One region of the Terrabacter terrae genome, then DNA from elsewhere that is predicted to be linked to it. Evidence: riboswitches for the same ligand, from Rfam matches in the RefSeq annotation. Region 1 holds a riboswitch; the other holds the start of a gene.
What was found. A riboswitch is a leader RNA that binds a small molecule or an ion and turns the genes downstream of it on or off. The one in region 1 is predicted to bind S-adenosylmethionine.

Region 1 (7,832 bases):
ACGCCGCGGTGTGGGCGACCTACGCCCTGCCCCGACGCTGACCGCCCGGCGCTGACCGCCCGGCGCTGACCGCCCGGCGCTGACCGCCCGGCGCTGACCGCTCGGCGCTGACCGCTCGGCGCGGCGGCGCCCGCTCACCAGGGTCGTTCGACCTCGACGTCCCGCGGGTCGGCGCCCTCGACGAGCCAGCCGGCCTCGGTGCGAGACCACGTCGCCGCGGTCCCGTGGTCGACGAGACCCGCGACGGCGGTGATGAGACGGTCGACGCCCTCCGGGGTGCTGCCCAGGCCGATGCTCGCCCGCACGGCGGTCACCGGACGCTCACCCCACGGGTCCTCGAGCAGCTCGTCGACGAGCAGGTGCGCACAGAACTTGCCGTCGCGCACCCCGATGCCGTGCTCGACGGACAGGACCTGCGACACCAGTGCCGAGTCCCAGCCGTCGACCGTGAACGCGACGACGCCGACGCGGTCGCTGTCGTCGCCGAAGATCGAGAGCACCTCGACGCCCGGCACGTCGGCGAGGCCGGACCGCAGGCTCTCGAGGAGCCGGGTCTCGTGCGCCTCGATGACGTCCGCGTGGCGGCGGAGGGTCGCGCAGGCCGCGGCCAGCGCGATGGCGCCGATGACGTTCGGGCTGCCGCCCTCGTGGCGGGCCGGGCCGGTCGCCCAGGCGGTGCCCTCCTCGGTGACCGCCCGCGTCGCGCCGCCCCCGAAGAGGTAGGGCGTGCCGGCGTCGAGCCAGTCGGAGCGGCCGGCGAGCACGCCGGCCCCGTACGGCGCATAGGTCTTGTGCCCGGAGAAGGCGACGTAGTCGGCGTCCCACGCGGCGAGGTCGATCCTGCGGTGGGCCGAGAGCTGCGCCGCGTCGACGGCGATCCGGGCGCCGTGCTCGTGCGCGAGTCGCGCGAAGCGACGGACCGGCCACACCTCGCCCGTCACGTTGGAGGCCGCGGCGATGACGACCAGGCGGTGCCGTGACTGGTGCGCGGACAGCGCCTCGTCCAGGAGCGCGTACGCGTCGTCGAGGGTCTGCGGGACCGGCAGGCGCACCGTGCGGAACCGACCCCACGGCAGCAGCGTCGAGTGGTGCTCGCTGCCGAAGACGAAGACGGTCGTGCGGCTGGGCAGGGCTTTGCTGAGCAGGGCCCACGAGTCCGTGGTCGTGCGGGTGAAGACCACCGAGTCGCCCTCCCGGGCGCCGACGAAGTCGGCCACCTCGGTGCGCGCCTGCTCGTACCACGCGCTCGTCAGGCGCGAGGCGAAGCCGGCGCCACGGTGAACGGAGGAGTAGGTCTCCAGCGCCCGGTCGACGGCGGCCTTGACCGTCTCGAGGGCGGGCGTCGACGCCGCATGGTCGAGGTTGGCGTATGCCGTCTCGCCCCGCAGCGTCGGCACGCGCAGTCCCGCGCCCACGACCGTGGGCAGCGTCTGTGCCCCGGTGACTGCCCGAGCGACTGACTCGGAGACCGACTCCGAGGCCGACTTCGAGACTGACTCGGAGACTGACTCGGCGACCGACTCGGGAACGGCGTGCAGGGCGCGGGTGCGCACTGCCGGCGCCGCCGAGCTCCCACCACAGGGGGAGGCCGCAGGGTAGGTCGCCTGGCGGGCCGAGTGGGTCGAGGGGTGGGTTGAGGGAAGGACCGACATCTGCGTGCTCCTGGGGTCGTGGGACCCACCTGGTGCAGGTCCGCGCTTGCCGACCTCGATCACGCGTTCGGACCGAGGGTGGCCTGGTCGTCACCCGGAGCACCCCACCGCGGAGGAGGGTTGCTGGCCAGCGAGCCGGGGCTTGTCACTGGCACTCATGACCTGCGCAGGACGATAGGCGCGTCCTTCGGCTGGTGTCCACCTGTGGTCCAGGCGTGTCGCCATCCGAGACGCGGCGCCCGAGGAGGTTCAGCCGCGGCGGCCGCGCCGCCTGGCGTCCCGCAGCTGTGCGACGATCCAGAGCCCGGGTCGGTCGTTCATCGTCCGCCACGCGCGGCGAGACGGGTGCCCACATCGCCGGCCCGGCGACCACGTACGACCCGGTCCTCGACGGTGAGGCCGAGGAGGGTGTAGCCGACGACCCAGGCCACGCCGATGACGGCGCCCAACAGGGCGGCGAGGGGCAGCGCGACGAGCAGGGCGGGAACGGGGCCGCATAGGGCTCGTTGTTCGCTGTGTGGCACTCCGCCACCTGAGGTGCGCGTGTGACGCGTGAGTTCAGCGGTGCGTTGACGTACCGTGCCAGCATGGCGTCACGTCCCTCCACCACCCAGCGATCGACCACCGCCGCGGCCACCCGCGCCAAGGGGTCGTCCGGGGGTGCCTCGTCGCGCCCGCCCGCAGCTCGCTCTGCCCGCCCCGCCCAGCGCAAGCCCGCGGCGCGCAAGCCCGCCGCCAAAGGGGCGTCCAAGACCCGCGGCGGCGGCCTGCCCTTCCCGCTCGGCGCGATGCGCAACACGTGGATGGGCGTCTCGCACCTGGCCGGGGGAGCGGTGCGTCGCGTCGGCCACAGCGCCGCCGACCTCGAGCCCGAGCACCGCCGCGACGGCATCGGCTTCGCCCTCATCGCGCTGGCCGTCATCGTCGCGGCCCGCGAGTGGTGGGGCGTTGCCGGCACGTTCGGCGACGTCGTGCACGCCGTCTTCGCCGGCACCTTCGGACGCGTCTCCTACGCCGTCCCGCTCGTCCTGCTCGCCCTCGGCCTGCGGATGCTCCGTGCCCCCCAGGACGACGCGGCGACCAACCGCATCGTCGTCGGCACCATCGCGCTGACCTTCTCGGCCTGCGGCCTGTCCCACCTCGCCGACGGCATCCCCAACCCGCCCGACGGAGCCAATGGCATGCGTGCGGCCGGTGGCATCCTCGGCTTCCTCGCCTCGAGCCCCCTCGCCGCGGCCGTCTCCCCGGTCGGCGCGCTCGTGCTGCTCATCCTGCTCGGGATCTTCGGGCTGCTCGTCGTCACGGCCACGCCGGTCGCGATGATCCCCACCCGCCTGCGCCAGCTGCGCGCGCTGGTGATCCACGACGGTCACGTCGACGACCAGGGCCACGACCACTCAGAGCCGGACGACGCGCCGGCCGCCGCGGTCAAGCGCGCCCGCCGCAAGCCGGTCGACCTCGCCGACCGCGACGGCGACGAGGCCTTCCGCCAGGCCGCTCAGAAGGCCCTCGAGGACGAGGGGGCCGGCCCCCGCCCCGGCGAGAAGCGCCCGACGCCTCCCGGGCTGGTCGTCCCGCGCCCCGGTGGCAAGGGCGAGAAGGTCATCGACGCCACCGACCCGAAGACGCTCGGCGCGCCCGACACGAGCAGGGTCGGCCCCAAGGCCGAGCTCATCCCGCCGCCCATGTCCGAGCTGCCTGCCCGTGTCGAGCAGCTCAGCCTCGGCGGCGACATCACCTACCGCCTGCCCGACCAGGCGATGCTCACGCCCGGGGCGCCCCACAAGACGCGTAGCGAGACCAACGACCGCGTCGTCGAGTCGCTGACGAACGTCTTCGACCAGTTCGACATCGACGCCGCCGTCACCGGGTTCACCCGCGGCCCGACGGTCACCCGCTACGAGGTGGAGCTCGGCTCGGGCACCAAGGTCGAGCGCGTCACCGCGCTGTCGAAGAACATCGCGTATGCCGTCGCCTCGGCCGACGTGCGCATCCTCAGCCCCATCCCGGGCAAGTCCGCCATCGGCATCGAGATCCCGAACCTCGACCGCGAGAACGTCGCGCTCGGCGACGTGCTGCGCAGCCACACCGCGCGCAGCAACGAGCACCCGATGGTCATGGGTGTCGGCAAGGACGTCGAGGGCGCCTACGTCATCGCGAACCTCGCGAAGATGCCGCACCTGCTCGTCGCCGGCGCCACCGGCTCCGGAAAGTCGAGCTTCGTCAACTCGATGATCACCTCGATCCTCATGCGCGCCACGCCTGAGGAGGTGCGCCTCATCCTCGTGGACCCGAAGCGGGTCGAGCTGACGGCATACGAAGGCATCCCGCACCTGATCACGCCGATCATCACGAACCCGAAGAAGGCCGCGGAGGCGCTCGCCTGGGTCGTCAAGGAGATGGACCAGCGCTACGACGACCTCGCGGCGTTCGGCTTCAAGCACGTCGACGACTTCAACAAGGCGGTCCGCGCCGGCAAGGTCAAGCCGCTGCCCGGCTCGGAGCGGCAGCTGACGACCTACCCGTACCTGCTCGTCGTCGTCGACGAGCTCGCCGACCTCATGATGGTCGCCCCGCGCGACGTCGAGGAGTCGGTCGTGCGCATCACCCAGCTCGCTCGCGCGGCAGGCATCCACCTGGTTCTCGCCACGCAGCGCCCGTCGGTCGACGTCGTCACCGGCCTCATCAAGGCAAACGTGCCGTCGCGCATGGCGTTCGCGACCTCCTCGCTCGCCGACAGCCGCGTCGTGCTCGACCAGCCCGGCGCCGAGAAGCTCATCGGCCAGGGTGACGCACTCTTCCTCCCGATGGGTGCCAGCAAGCCGATGCGTGTGCAGGGCGCGTGGGTCAACGAGTCCGAGATCCACGAGGTCGTCAAGTTCGTCACGACCCAGCTCAAGCCCAACTACGTCGAGAACGTCACCGTCGCCGCTCCCAAGAAGCAAATCGACGACGACATCGGCGACGACCTCGACGTGCTGCTGCAGGCGACCGAGCTCGTCGTCACGACGCAGTTCGGCTCGACGTCGATGCTCCAGCGCAAGCTGCGCGTCGGGTTCGCCAAGGCCGGCCGCCTCATGGACCTGCTCGAGTCGCGCGGCGTCGTGGGCCCGAGCGAGGGCTCCAAGGCGCGTGACGTCCTCGTGCGCCCCGACGACCTCGAGCAGACGCTGGCCCTGCTGCGCGGTGAGGACGTGCCGCACCCCAACGAGCCGTCCGACGACCTCCCCGAGGTCGCCGAGCCCGCCCAGCCGTACGCCGCCCCGCCCGTCGACATCGAGCCGCCCGAGGTGGCGGCCGGCTACACCGACGAGCCCGACGTGCCGCGGGAGTCGGGTCAGGACACGGCCCCGCAGCGCACGGCCGCGCTCGTCGCCGAGCGCGGCGAGCACCGGTTCGACGACGACAGCGAGGCCACGGCCGCGATGCCCACGGCACGGTGGACGCCCGGCGACATGACTCCCACGGTCGACGAGGACGACGAGGAGTCCGAGGACGCCTGGAACCTCACCGACCGCGGCGGGCGCGAGCGCTACTGACCCGGCGCAATGCACACGGGCGAGGGCGGGTGGCGCCCGGCGCCCCGCCGTCGCACTAGGCTCCGAGACGTGAGTGCGTCGCTGGAGCTCTGGCCGTCATCGCCCCGTGGTACGGCGCCGTCGCGACTCGACCGCCTCCGGCGCAAGGTCGCCGAGCTGCCGTGCGCGCTGCTGCTCTTCGCCCAGCTGACGGCGCTCGTGGCCTACCCGTTCATCGAGACGCGCGCCGGCGACGTCCGCGAGACCGGGCGCGCGATCTTCGGCCTGATCGGGCTGCTCGTGCTCTTCCTCGCCGTTCGCGCGGTGCGTGCGACGCCGGCCCTGACGTGGGTGGCGGTGCTGCTCGGTGGGCCGGTCGTGCTGCTGACCGTCGCCGAGGCGATCTGGCCGCTCAACGACGTCCTCGCCTTCTGGAGCGCCCTGCTGCACGCGCTCTTCTACTTCTACACGGGCTACGGCCTCCTCCGGTACATGTTCGCCGACAACTGGGTGACCCGCGACGAGCTCTACGCCACTGGTGCCACCTTCACGGTGGTCGCGTGGGGCTTCGCCTACCTCTACGTCGCGGTGCAGCTCATCTGGGGCAACTCCTTCACCATCTACGGCGAGACCAACCCCGGCACTCGCACCTGGTTCGAGCTGCTCTACCTCTCGATCACGACGATGACCTCGACCGGTCTGTCGGACATCATCGCGGTCGAGGCGCACGCACGTGCCTTCGTGCTGCTCCAGCAGATCGCCGGCATGCTGTACGTCGCGCTCGTCGTCGCCCGCCTCGTGGGCCTCACGATCGCACGCTTCCGCCAGTAGGTGGCCAGGGTCCCGCGGCCGTATGCCGTGTGCCGCGGCGAAGCGCGTACGCCCAGCGGTCGCCGGAGTTAGCCTCGAAGGGGTCCGAGGTTCGGGGCAATGCAACCGCACAGGCGTGGCGCGGCATGCGGGAGGCCTGCGATGAACAAGAAGAAGGACAGGCGGGCGGGCGCCGGCGAGGCGCTGCTGGCGGTCGCGCCGGTCGACACGTGGGACCAGTCCGCGCGCGGGACGAGGCTGCCGCGCAAGAGATACGAGTCGCAGCTCGCCGGGCTGCAGGGCGAGCTCGTCGCCATGCAGGAGTGGGTCAAGGCCTCCGGGGCCAAGGTGTGCATCGTCTTCGAGGGGCGCGACACCGCAGGCAAGGGCGGCACGATCAAGCGGCTCGTCGAGCGCGTGAGCCCCCGGGTCTTCCGAGTCGTGGCGTTGCCCGCGCCCACGGAGCGGGAGAAGTCCCAGATGTACATCCAGCGGTACATCAAGCACTTCCCGGCCGCCGGTGAGGTCGTCATCTTCGACCGCAGCTGGTACAACCGGGCCGGGGTCGAGCGGGTGATGGGGTTCTGCACGCCCGCCCAGACCGACCGCTTCCTCGAGCAGGTGGCCGAGGTCGAGAAGGCCATGACCGACTCGGGGATCCTCCTGCTGAAGTACTGGCTCGAGGTCGGACCCGAGGAGCAGACGCGCCGCATCGAGAGCCGGATCCACGACCCCCGCAAGGTGTGGAAGCTGTCCGCCATGGACCTCGAGTCGTTCAGCCGCTGGTACGACTACTCCCGTGCCCGTGACGCCATGTTCGCGGCCTCGGACACCCCGTGGGCGCCGTGGTACGTCGCACACACCGACGACAAGCGGCGCGGCCGGCTCGACATCATCGCCCACCTGCTGAGCCAGGTGCCGTACGAACCGCTGGAGATCAGAGACGTCGAGCTCCCGGCGCGTCAGGGGCCTGGTGACTACCAGCCGCCGGCTCTGCCACCCCGAGTCATCCCCACACCGTACTGAGGGCGGCCCGCCCACCGCTCCTCGCGCAGCCGTCCGGGAAGGAATCCGATGTCCGAGAAGGTCACCGTCGCAGCCGTGACCCCGCGGCCGGACCCGGCCGCCGCGTGGTGGGCCCTCACCGTGGAGGAGGTGGCGCAACGTCTGCACGTCGACCCGGTCAGCGGCCTGACGGAGGCCGAGGCCGGGCAGCGGCTCGAGACCTCGGGACCCAACGTGATCGCCGAGGAGGAGCCGGAGCCGGTCTGGAGACAGTTCTTCAAGCACTACCGCGACTACATGCAGATCGTGCTGGTCGTGGCTGCGGCCGTCAGCCTCCTGATCGGTGAGTGGGGGACCGCGGTGGGCCTCGCCCTGCTGACCCTGTTCAACGCCTGGTTGGGATACCACCAGGAGGGCAAGGCCCACGCTGCCGCAGCGGCTCTCGGAGCCATGCTCCAGGCGGTCGCCAAGGTCCGGCGTGGCGGCTCCGTCCTCGAGGTCCCCGCCCAGGACATCGTGCCGGGCGACGTGGTGCTCGTCGACGCGGGTGACCGGGTCCCGGCCGACGGCAGGGTCATCGTGGCGGCGACGCTCGAGGTCGAGGAAGGCGCCCTGACCGGCGAGAGCCTTGCCGTCGAGAAGAGCACGGAGGCGCTCGCCCCGACGGACGTGGCGATCGGTGACCGCACCTGCATGGTCTTCATGAACACGAACGTCACCCGCGGGCACGGCGAGGTCCTCGTGACCACGACCGGGATGGGCTCGGAGGTCGGGCACATCGCCCACCTGCTCGCGGAGCACAAGGCAGAGAAGACGCCCCTGACCAAGCAGGTCGACCGGCTGACGA
Region 2 (7,832 bases), on a different contig from region 1:
GCCCATCGACCTGCTGCCCGAGGCGATCCTCCCGGTCGTCGGTGCCGCCGACGACGCGGTCGTCATCTCCTGGGTCATCAAGGCCTTCTTCGACGAGACCGACCGGTTCCTGGCCTGGGAGGCCGGGCAGGGGATCACGCGCAGGGGCTCCGGGTTCGGGGCGGGGCGCGGGAGCTCGCCGCGGACCACGGCTCCCGGCGCGACGGTTTCGCAGGCTCCTTCGGGCTCGGTCGACCCGGCCGGCTCCGCATCGGTCGGCTCGGCATCGGTCGGCTCCGCATCGGTCGGCTCCGCATCGGCCGGCTCGGCATCGGCCGGCTCGGCGAAGGGGCCGGAGATCGCTGTCGCAGGAGTTCGCCCCGACGGGGCACCGCGGCCCGACCGCGACGTCACGGGAGCGGCGGCCGGCCACGGTGGCCGTGGGCGGTTGCCCGAGGGTGTGCGACAGGCCGCGACCGACTACGTCCTCGAGTCGGTGCGCAAGCGTCTGGAGCGCTGAGGGGCGAGGGCGACGTCGCGACGGGTGGGGCCCTGCCCGCGACGATCGGTGAGAGGGCTTCCGAGGGACCGCCCCGCACGCGTGTCTCGGTCGGTCCACATCCCCCGGGCGCCACGACGCTCCGTCCACAGGGCGCTCGAGCGTCTGTCGAAGGCCCGCCCCCACCGCAAGGCTCGACCCATGCCGAAGATCTCACTGTCCGGGCCGGCCGAGCTGCTGACCATCATCCCCTTCCACCTCGGGTTCCAGCCGGTGCGGAGCGTCGTGGTCGTCTGCTTCCACGGCAAGCGCCTCGGTCTCGTGGCCCGGCTCGACATCGTCGGCGCCGAGCTCGCGGTGGAGGCCGCGGTCCAGACCGCACCGACGTTGCTGCGCGCCAAGCCCTCGTCGGTCGCCCTCGTGGCGTTCGAGGACGTCCCGGACGAGTCCCTGCCGCTGCTCGAGGCGCTGACGGATGCGGTCGAGTGGGACCGCGTCGTCGTGCGGGAGCGTCTCCTCGTCCGTGGCGGCCGCTGGCGTTCCGTGGGTTGCGACTGCTGTCCTGACGAAGGATGGCTCCTGCCCGAGCAGGCCGACGTGCCGGCGGTCGCGGCCTACGTGGCGCTGGGACACGCGGTCCTGTCCGACCGGGACGACCTGACCCGGCTCGTGGAACCGCTCGCACCCACGAGACCCGACCACGATGTGGCCCTCGCAGCCGTCGACGACTGGCAACAGCGATATGCCGCTACCGGAGCGACCGTCTCCGGCGCCCCCCTGAGCCGAGGCGGGCAGGGCACCCGCCCACCTGCGCGCGGCGACGAGTCCGGCCTCACGGTGGTCGATGGAGGGGATCCGGCCGAACGTCAGCTCATGATCACCGACTCGCTCTCCGCGTGGGCCGGCGTGCTGCACGGCGCCATCGAGGACGAGGCGCTCCCGGGCTGCCTGCCCTCGCTCGTCGGGCCGTTGCGCGACCTGCAGTTCCGAGACGCGCTGATCGGTTGGCTCTGTCCCGGCGCTGTGCCGCTCGACGGCTTCCCCGACGAGTTCGTGGTCCTGTTGCGGGAGATGCTCGGACCGTCGCTGCGGGTCTCGCCTGCCGGCGACGGCGCGCACCCGTCTCGGCTCTACGGTCGGAGCAGCCGCGGCCTCGAGGGCCGGGAGCGCCCTGCCGCGCAGGGCACCGGTGGCTCGATGGCGCCTGACCCGGACGCCGAGATGGTTCGAGCCCTGCAGGACCTGCTGGCGCTCGAGTCGTCCGGATCCCGGGGCGAGGGGCCCGAGGTCTGGTCCGCGGAGGCTCCCGGCGACTGGTCCGACACGTCCGACGAGCGATCGCCGGAGGGGTGGGACGAGGGCGTGGCGAAGCTGGAGGCGCTGAGCGCTCTGGAGGCGCTCGCCGCCTTCGACGAGATGGACGAGATCGACGAGATCGACGAGATCGACGAGATCGACGAGGCGGACGGGTTCGACCAGTCGGACGAGCTCGAGGAGATCGAGGACCTCCAGGACGGGCAGGAGGCGGACGACTCGAAGGAGGACGACGAGCTGGGCGGGCTCGACGGCTGGGACGAGGCCCTCGTGCCTCGGATGCTGCTGAGCCGCTTGGAGCAGGTGTGTCGGCTGACGCCGGCAGCACACGCGGCGCCCCTGCTGTCGGTGGTGGCATCTGTCGCCTGGTGGTGCGGTGACGGGGCGCGGTCCGGCGTCGCGGTCGACCGGGCACTCGAGCTCGAACCGCGGCACCGGCTCTGCAGGCTCGTTCGCCAGTCCCTGGACCACGGCATCCGACCACCCCGGTGCGCCTGACGTCGGCTGCCGGCCCGGCCCCACGCGGCCCCACGGTCCGGCACCACCCGGCCCGAGGGCCCTGCACCGCGCTTCACCACGGCGTCCATGACGTGGACTGCCACATCCGAGCCCGGCACGGCCTCGCGTATGGTTGTCCGAGGTCATGAGTACCAGCTACAAGCCCCGGCTCGCTGGTCGGCAACCCTCCTTCGCGGTGGGGTGCCCCGGGTGAGGACCCGGCCACACCCGTCCCGGTGTGAGCAAGCGCGAACACGAGGAGTACTCCGATGACCGTCACCCACCGGACGCAGAGCACGCGACGGTCCGTGCGTCCCGCTCCCCACGGCGGCACGAAGCTCCTCGGCGAGACGTCGCGTCCCTCGAGGTCTGCCGAGCCCGGCCACCGGGTCACGAGCCGTCCCGACGCGGTCTGGGCCGACGGGGACCCCCTCGGCTGTCGCCAGTTCGCCGACGTCGGAGACCTGGAGCTGGAGCGGGGCGGCGTCCTCCCGGGGGTCCGCATCGCCTACGAGACGTGGGGCCGGCTCAACGAGGCACGGGACAACGTCATCCTCGTGGAGCACGCACTGACCGGCGACAGCCACGTGGTCGGCGAGGCCGGTCCGGGACACGCATCCCCGGGCTGGTGGAACTCGCTCATCGGGTCCGGGTGCCCGGTCGACCCCGAGCAGTGGTTCGTCGTCGCCTCCAACGTCCTCGGTGGCTGTCAGGGCAGCACGGGTCCTTCCAGCCCCGGCCCCGATGGCCGCCCGTGGGGGAGCCGCTTCCCCTACCTCACGGTGCGCGACCAGGTGGCCGCCGAGCGGCTGCTGCTCGACCGGCTCGGGATAGACCGGGTCGCCGCCGTCGTCGGCGGGTCCATGGGGGGCATGCGCGCGCTCGAGTGGGCGGTCACCCATCCGGACAGCGTCGATCGGTGCATCGTCCTGGCCTCCACGGCCTACGCCACCGCCGACCAGATCGCGTGGTGCCAGTCCCAGCTGCTGGCCATCCGCAGCGACCCCCACTTCGCCGGTGGCGACTACTACGGCAGCGGTGACCGGCCCGACACCGGTCTGGGACTCGCTCGGCGCATCGCCCACATCACCTACCGCACCGAGGCCGAGCTGGGCCGTCGCTTCGGCCGCGAGGCGCAGCTGGGCGAGGATCCCCTGCGCGCCGGCGACCGGGGCCGCTTCGCGGTCGAGTCCTACCTCGACCACCACGCCGGAAAGCTGGCCCGCCGCTTCGACGCCAACTCCTACGTCGTGCTCACCGAGGCGATGAACTCCCACGACGTGGGCCGCGACCGCGGGGGACTACGTACGGCGCTGTCCCGCGTCACCGCCGACTGCACCGTCGTCTCGGTCGACACGGACCGGCTCTACCCCCCTCGGCTCTCCGACGAGCTCCACGAGGCCCTGCCGGCGTCGAAGCGCGAGCACATCGTCTCCGACTTCGGCCACGACGGCTTCCTCATCGAGGAGGACCAGGTGGGACGCATCGTCCGCGAGGCCCTCGGGCGTCCTCGGCACTGACGGTCAGGGAGGTGGGGTGCCGCAGTCGGACCGACGGACCATCCCGACGGTCGACGTGTGACGAGCACCACCGCCGGGCGCCGAAGACGGGTCGCCCCACGGCTCCGGGTGCCGCGCCGTAGGTGGGGATATCGGGTACGGTGCGAGCACTGGTTGATTCCGTCCCAAGGAAGGTCCGGGAAAGTGGCCATCGTCGTTGGTTATGTCGCCACCAAGGAAGGTCGCGCGGCGCTCAAGCGAGCCGCCGAGGAGTGCGTCCTGCGGGGAGCAAAGCTCGTCGTGATCAGCTCGCACCGAGGCGGAAAGGACTTCGACGCGGCGGAGGCCAGCCAGTTCGAGATGGAGCTCAACCGCGTGCAGGCCCTCCTGCAGGAGAAGGGTCTCGAGCACGAGGTCCGCCAGCTGGTCCGGGGCAACGACCCGGCCGAGGACCTCATCTCGGTCGCCGAGGAGGAGAAGGCCGACTTCATCGTCATCGGCCTGCGCCGCCGCAGCCCGGTGGGCAAGCTCATCCTCGGCTCCAACGCGCAGCGCATCCTGCTCGACGCGAGCTGTCCCGTCCTGGCCGTCAAGGGCGACTGAGGGCCCTGCGCGTCGAGCAGGCACAGGGCGGATCGTCAGGGCTCGTCAGGGCCGGGAGCGCGGCGGCGCGTCCGGAGGCCCTCGCAGACCTTCCGGGCCTTCCCTTTCGCCGCAGGAGAAACCGGCGTGCGGCACCCGGTATCCGGTCTGGGTTCGCCTCGATGGCTCGCGCCGTTTTATAATGTCTGGGTACCGGATCGCACAAGGCGCACCGAGAGCTCGTACAGGGACCGACTCCGACAGGCCACGCTCCTCCGGGCACCAACCCCCATCTTCGCTCGTTGTGATGATGCATGCCCGGAAGCGGCGCACACACCCGACGAGACCTGCGACGAAAGGCGACTGCATCCGTGCCCAAGGCAACAAGCGCTGGAGCTCCCAAGACCCTGCCTAAGGTGTTCCAGCACGAGGCGATCATGCAGCTCCTGGTCAAGGGCAGCACCAACGGGACGATCACCGGAACGGAGATCGCGCGGGCGCAGGTCGATGCTGGGCTCGACCTGAAGCAGATGAAGCCGGTCCTCACCACCCTCGAGGCCCACGACATCGAGATCGTCGTCGACGCACCGCACTCCAGCACGAAGAAGACCCGAACCGGGACCAAGGGAGGCACTGTGGCCACCGCACGGAGCAGCACGGCCGCGGCGACGAAGTCCGCCACGCGGACCGCTGCGACCACCAAGACCGCCGCCAAGAAGGCGGCGCCCACGGCGTCCGGCGACGACGAGCAGGGCGCGGCCACGACCAAGCCCGCCGCCCGCACCGCCAAGAAGGCCACGACCAACGCGGGGGTCGCCAAGGCGGCGGCCAAGCCTGCCGCGAAGAAGACAACGGCCAGGAAGACGGCAGCGAAGAAGGCTGCCGGCACGGACGCCGCCGGCGACACCGTCGTTGCAGACGACGTCGACGAGGACGCCGACGTCGAGCCCGACGACGCACCGGTCGCCGAGCTCGAGGAGGTCGAGGTCGTCGCCGATGTGGCCGACGACGCCGAGGAGTCCGACGACACCGACGAGGCCGCGCCCGCCGCAGCGGCAGCCAAACCCGAGGAGGCCGAGGAGTCCGGCTTCGTCATCCGCGACGACGACGAGGACGACGCCCCGGCGCAACAGGTCGTCACGGCCGGCGCCACGGCCGACCCGGTCAAGGACTACCTCAAGCAGATCGGCAAGGTGGCCCTCCTCAACGCCGAGCAGGAGGTCGAGCTCGCCAAGCGGATCGAGGCCGGCCTGTTCGCCGAGGAGAAGCTCAACTCCGGCGAGAAGATCGACATGAAGCTCAAGCGCGAGCTCTGGTGGATCGCCCAGGACGGCAAGAAGGCCAAGAACCACCTCCTCGAGGCCAACCTCCGACTCGTCGTCAGCCTCGCCAAGCGCTACACCGGGCGCGGGATGCTCTTCCTCGACCTCATCCAGGAGGGCAACCTCGGCCTGATCCGTGCGGTCGAGAAGTTCGACTACACCAAGGGCTACAAGTTCTCGACCTACGCGACGTGGTGGATCCGCCAGGCAATCACGCGCGCCATGGCCGACCAGGCCCGCACGATCCGGATCCCGGTCCACATGGTCGAGGTCATCAACAAGCTGGCCCGCGTTCAGCGCCAGATGCTGCAGGACCTCGGGCGCGAGCCCACCCCGGAGGAGCTCGCCAAGGAGCTCGACATGACCCCCGAGAAGGTCGTCGAGGTCCAGAAGTACGGCCGCGAGCCGATCTCGCTGCACACGCCGCTCGGCGAGGACGGCGACAGCGAGTTCGGTGACCTCATCGAGGACTCCGAGGCTGTCGTCCCGGCCGACGCCGTGAGCTTCACGCTCCTGCAGGAGCAGTTGCACTCGGTGCTCGACACGCTCTCCGAGCGCGAGGCCGGCGTGGTGTCGATGCGCTTCGGTCTCACCGACGGACAGCCGAAGACCCTGGACGAGATCGGCAAGGTCTACGGCGTGACGCGCGAGCGCATCCGCCAGATCGAGTCCAAGACGATGAGCAAGCTGCGCCACCCGAGCCGCAGCCAGGTCCTGCGCGACTACCTGGACTGAGCTCCGGCGGCCCTGAGCTCGACGGCCCCTGACCGCGATTTCGATGGTCAGGGGCCGTTCTCATGCCCGCCTCTGCTGGTCTCGGCGGCATATCGCCTGTTCGAGTACCAGGTCCACGACTAGCTCCCGCTGCGGCATCCGCTGCACCGGCACCACACCGTCGGCGAGCTCCTTCGGTTCCTCGAGGGGTCGGCGGCCGAGTCGCGGCCCAGCGCCTGACGGCACGGCCGCGGGTCGCCCGGGGCGGGGTCAGTCGGCGAGGGAACCCGACTGCGACAGGGGCAGCGAGTCCGAGCTCACGGGTATGCCGGGTTGCGGCGCGGCGGTGGGAGGCCCGTCCGCGCCCCCGACGGTCACCGACGGCGGGTGGACCGGCGCGGCAGTCGCCTCGAGATGCTGCTCGGGACGCGGGCGGAGATCCGGCCCGGGAACGAGCGCCAGTAGGAGACGCCGGCCTGCGGCCAGAGGAAGGATCGCGCCCGGACCTGCCACGCCCGGGTGCGACCGACCTGTCGACGGATCGCCCTGATGTCCTCGTGCAGCCGGACTGCCTCCTGCGCCGATGTTTGCTCGGGACGGTCGTACCGGGACTTCTCCAGCGTCGCGGTGACCCGACGCATGGCGCTCGCGTTATCGTCGTCGAGGTGGGCATCGGTGACGTAGCGCTCGCGCACCTGCCGCAGAGTCCCACCCGGGGGAGCGGCGATGCCGAGGTCGCCGAGGTGCGAGGTCAGCTCGGCCCACTCCGCCTCGATGAGGTCCTGCTGGGACACGGCGGCGCGTCGCCGTCGCACCCTCAGCAGCCAGGCCGTGATGGGCATCGAGAAGGCCGCGAGCAGCCCGATCAGGATCGCGACGAACACTGCGACGTTGCGCAGGCTGAAGGCTTGGCCGACGGAGTCGAGGAACGACGGCTGCTGGGTCACGGGTGCCACGGTGGGCTTCGTCGCCTTGGTCGGGGCCGCGGTGACGGCACCGCCGGAGCGGCTCTCGGTGACCTCACGGCCACCACGCGTGGCGCCCGAGTCGGAGCCGAGCACGGCATACGGCGGCGGGCTGCCCGACCGCACCCCGGGGGTGGGCTCGAAGCGCAGCCAGCCGTAGCCCTGGAAGTAGAGCTCGGGCCACGCGTGCGCGTCGCTCGCCCGGACGATGTACTCCTCGCCGGAGAGCTGGCCCGGCAGGAACCCGATCGCCATCCGGGCCGGGATGCCCTGGGCCCTGGCCATCATGATCATCGCGGTGGCGAACTGGACGCAGTAGCCGCGGCGGGTCTGGTAGAAGCTCTCGATCGGGTCGAGCAGGCGCCCCTCGCTGTCGCGCAGCGGCTCACCGAGGTCGAGCGAGTAGGTGTAGACGCTCGTGTCGCGCAGGTGGTTCTGGATCGCGATGGCCTTGTCGAGC

Region 2: linked by a shared signal. The riboswitch ahead of metX (homoserine O-acetyltransferase MetX) and the one ahead of ABD194_RS15055 (aminotransferase class V-fold PLP-dependent enzyme) in region 1 are both predicted to bind S-adenosylmethionine.

The regions. Positions count from the first base shown of each region.
Region 1 is NZ_BAAANB010000021.1:1,064,096-1,071,927, forward strand. It holds gene ABD194_RS15050 (endonuclease/exonuclease/phosphatase family protein) at 1-41, shown strand, start outside; gene ABD194_RS15055 (aminotransferase class V-fold PLP-dependent enzyme) at 135-1,652, opposite strand; SAM riboswitch class IV at 1,690-1,815, opposite strand; gene ABD194_RS15060 (hypothetical protein) at 1,970-2,176, opposite strand; gene ABD194_RS15065 (FtsK/SpoIIIE family DNA translocase) at 2,240-5,191, shown strand; gene ABD194_RS15070 (ion channel) at 5,261-6,001, shown strand; gene ppk2 (polyphosphate kinase 2) at 6,143-7,006, shown strand; gene ABD194_RS15080 (cation-translocating P-type ATPase) at 7,055-7,832, shown strand, end outside.
Region 2 is NZ_BAAANB010000003.1:71,364-79,195, reverse strand. It holds gene ABD194_RS05745 (YkvA family protein) at 1-499, shown strand, start outside; gene ABD194_RS05740 (DUF4192 domain-containing protein) at 680-2,290, shown strand; SAM riboswitch class IV at 2,432-2,545, shown strand; gene metX (homoserine O-acetyltransferase MetX) at 2,560-3,810, shown strand; gene ABD194_RS05730 (universal stress protein) at 3,994-4,392, shown strand; gene ABD194_RS05725 (RNA polymerase sigma factor) at 4,788-6,428, shown strand; gene ABD194_RS05720 (transglutaminase TgpA family protein) at 6,782-7,832, opposite strand, start outside.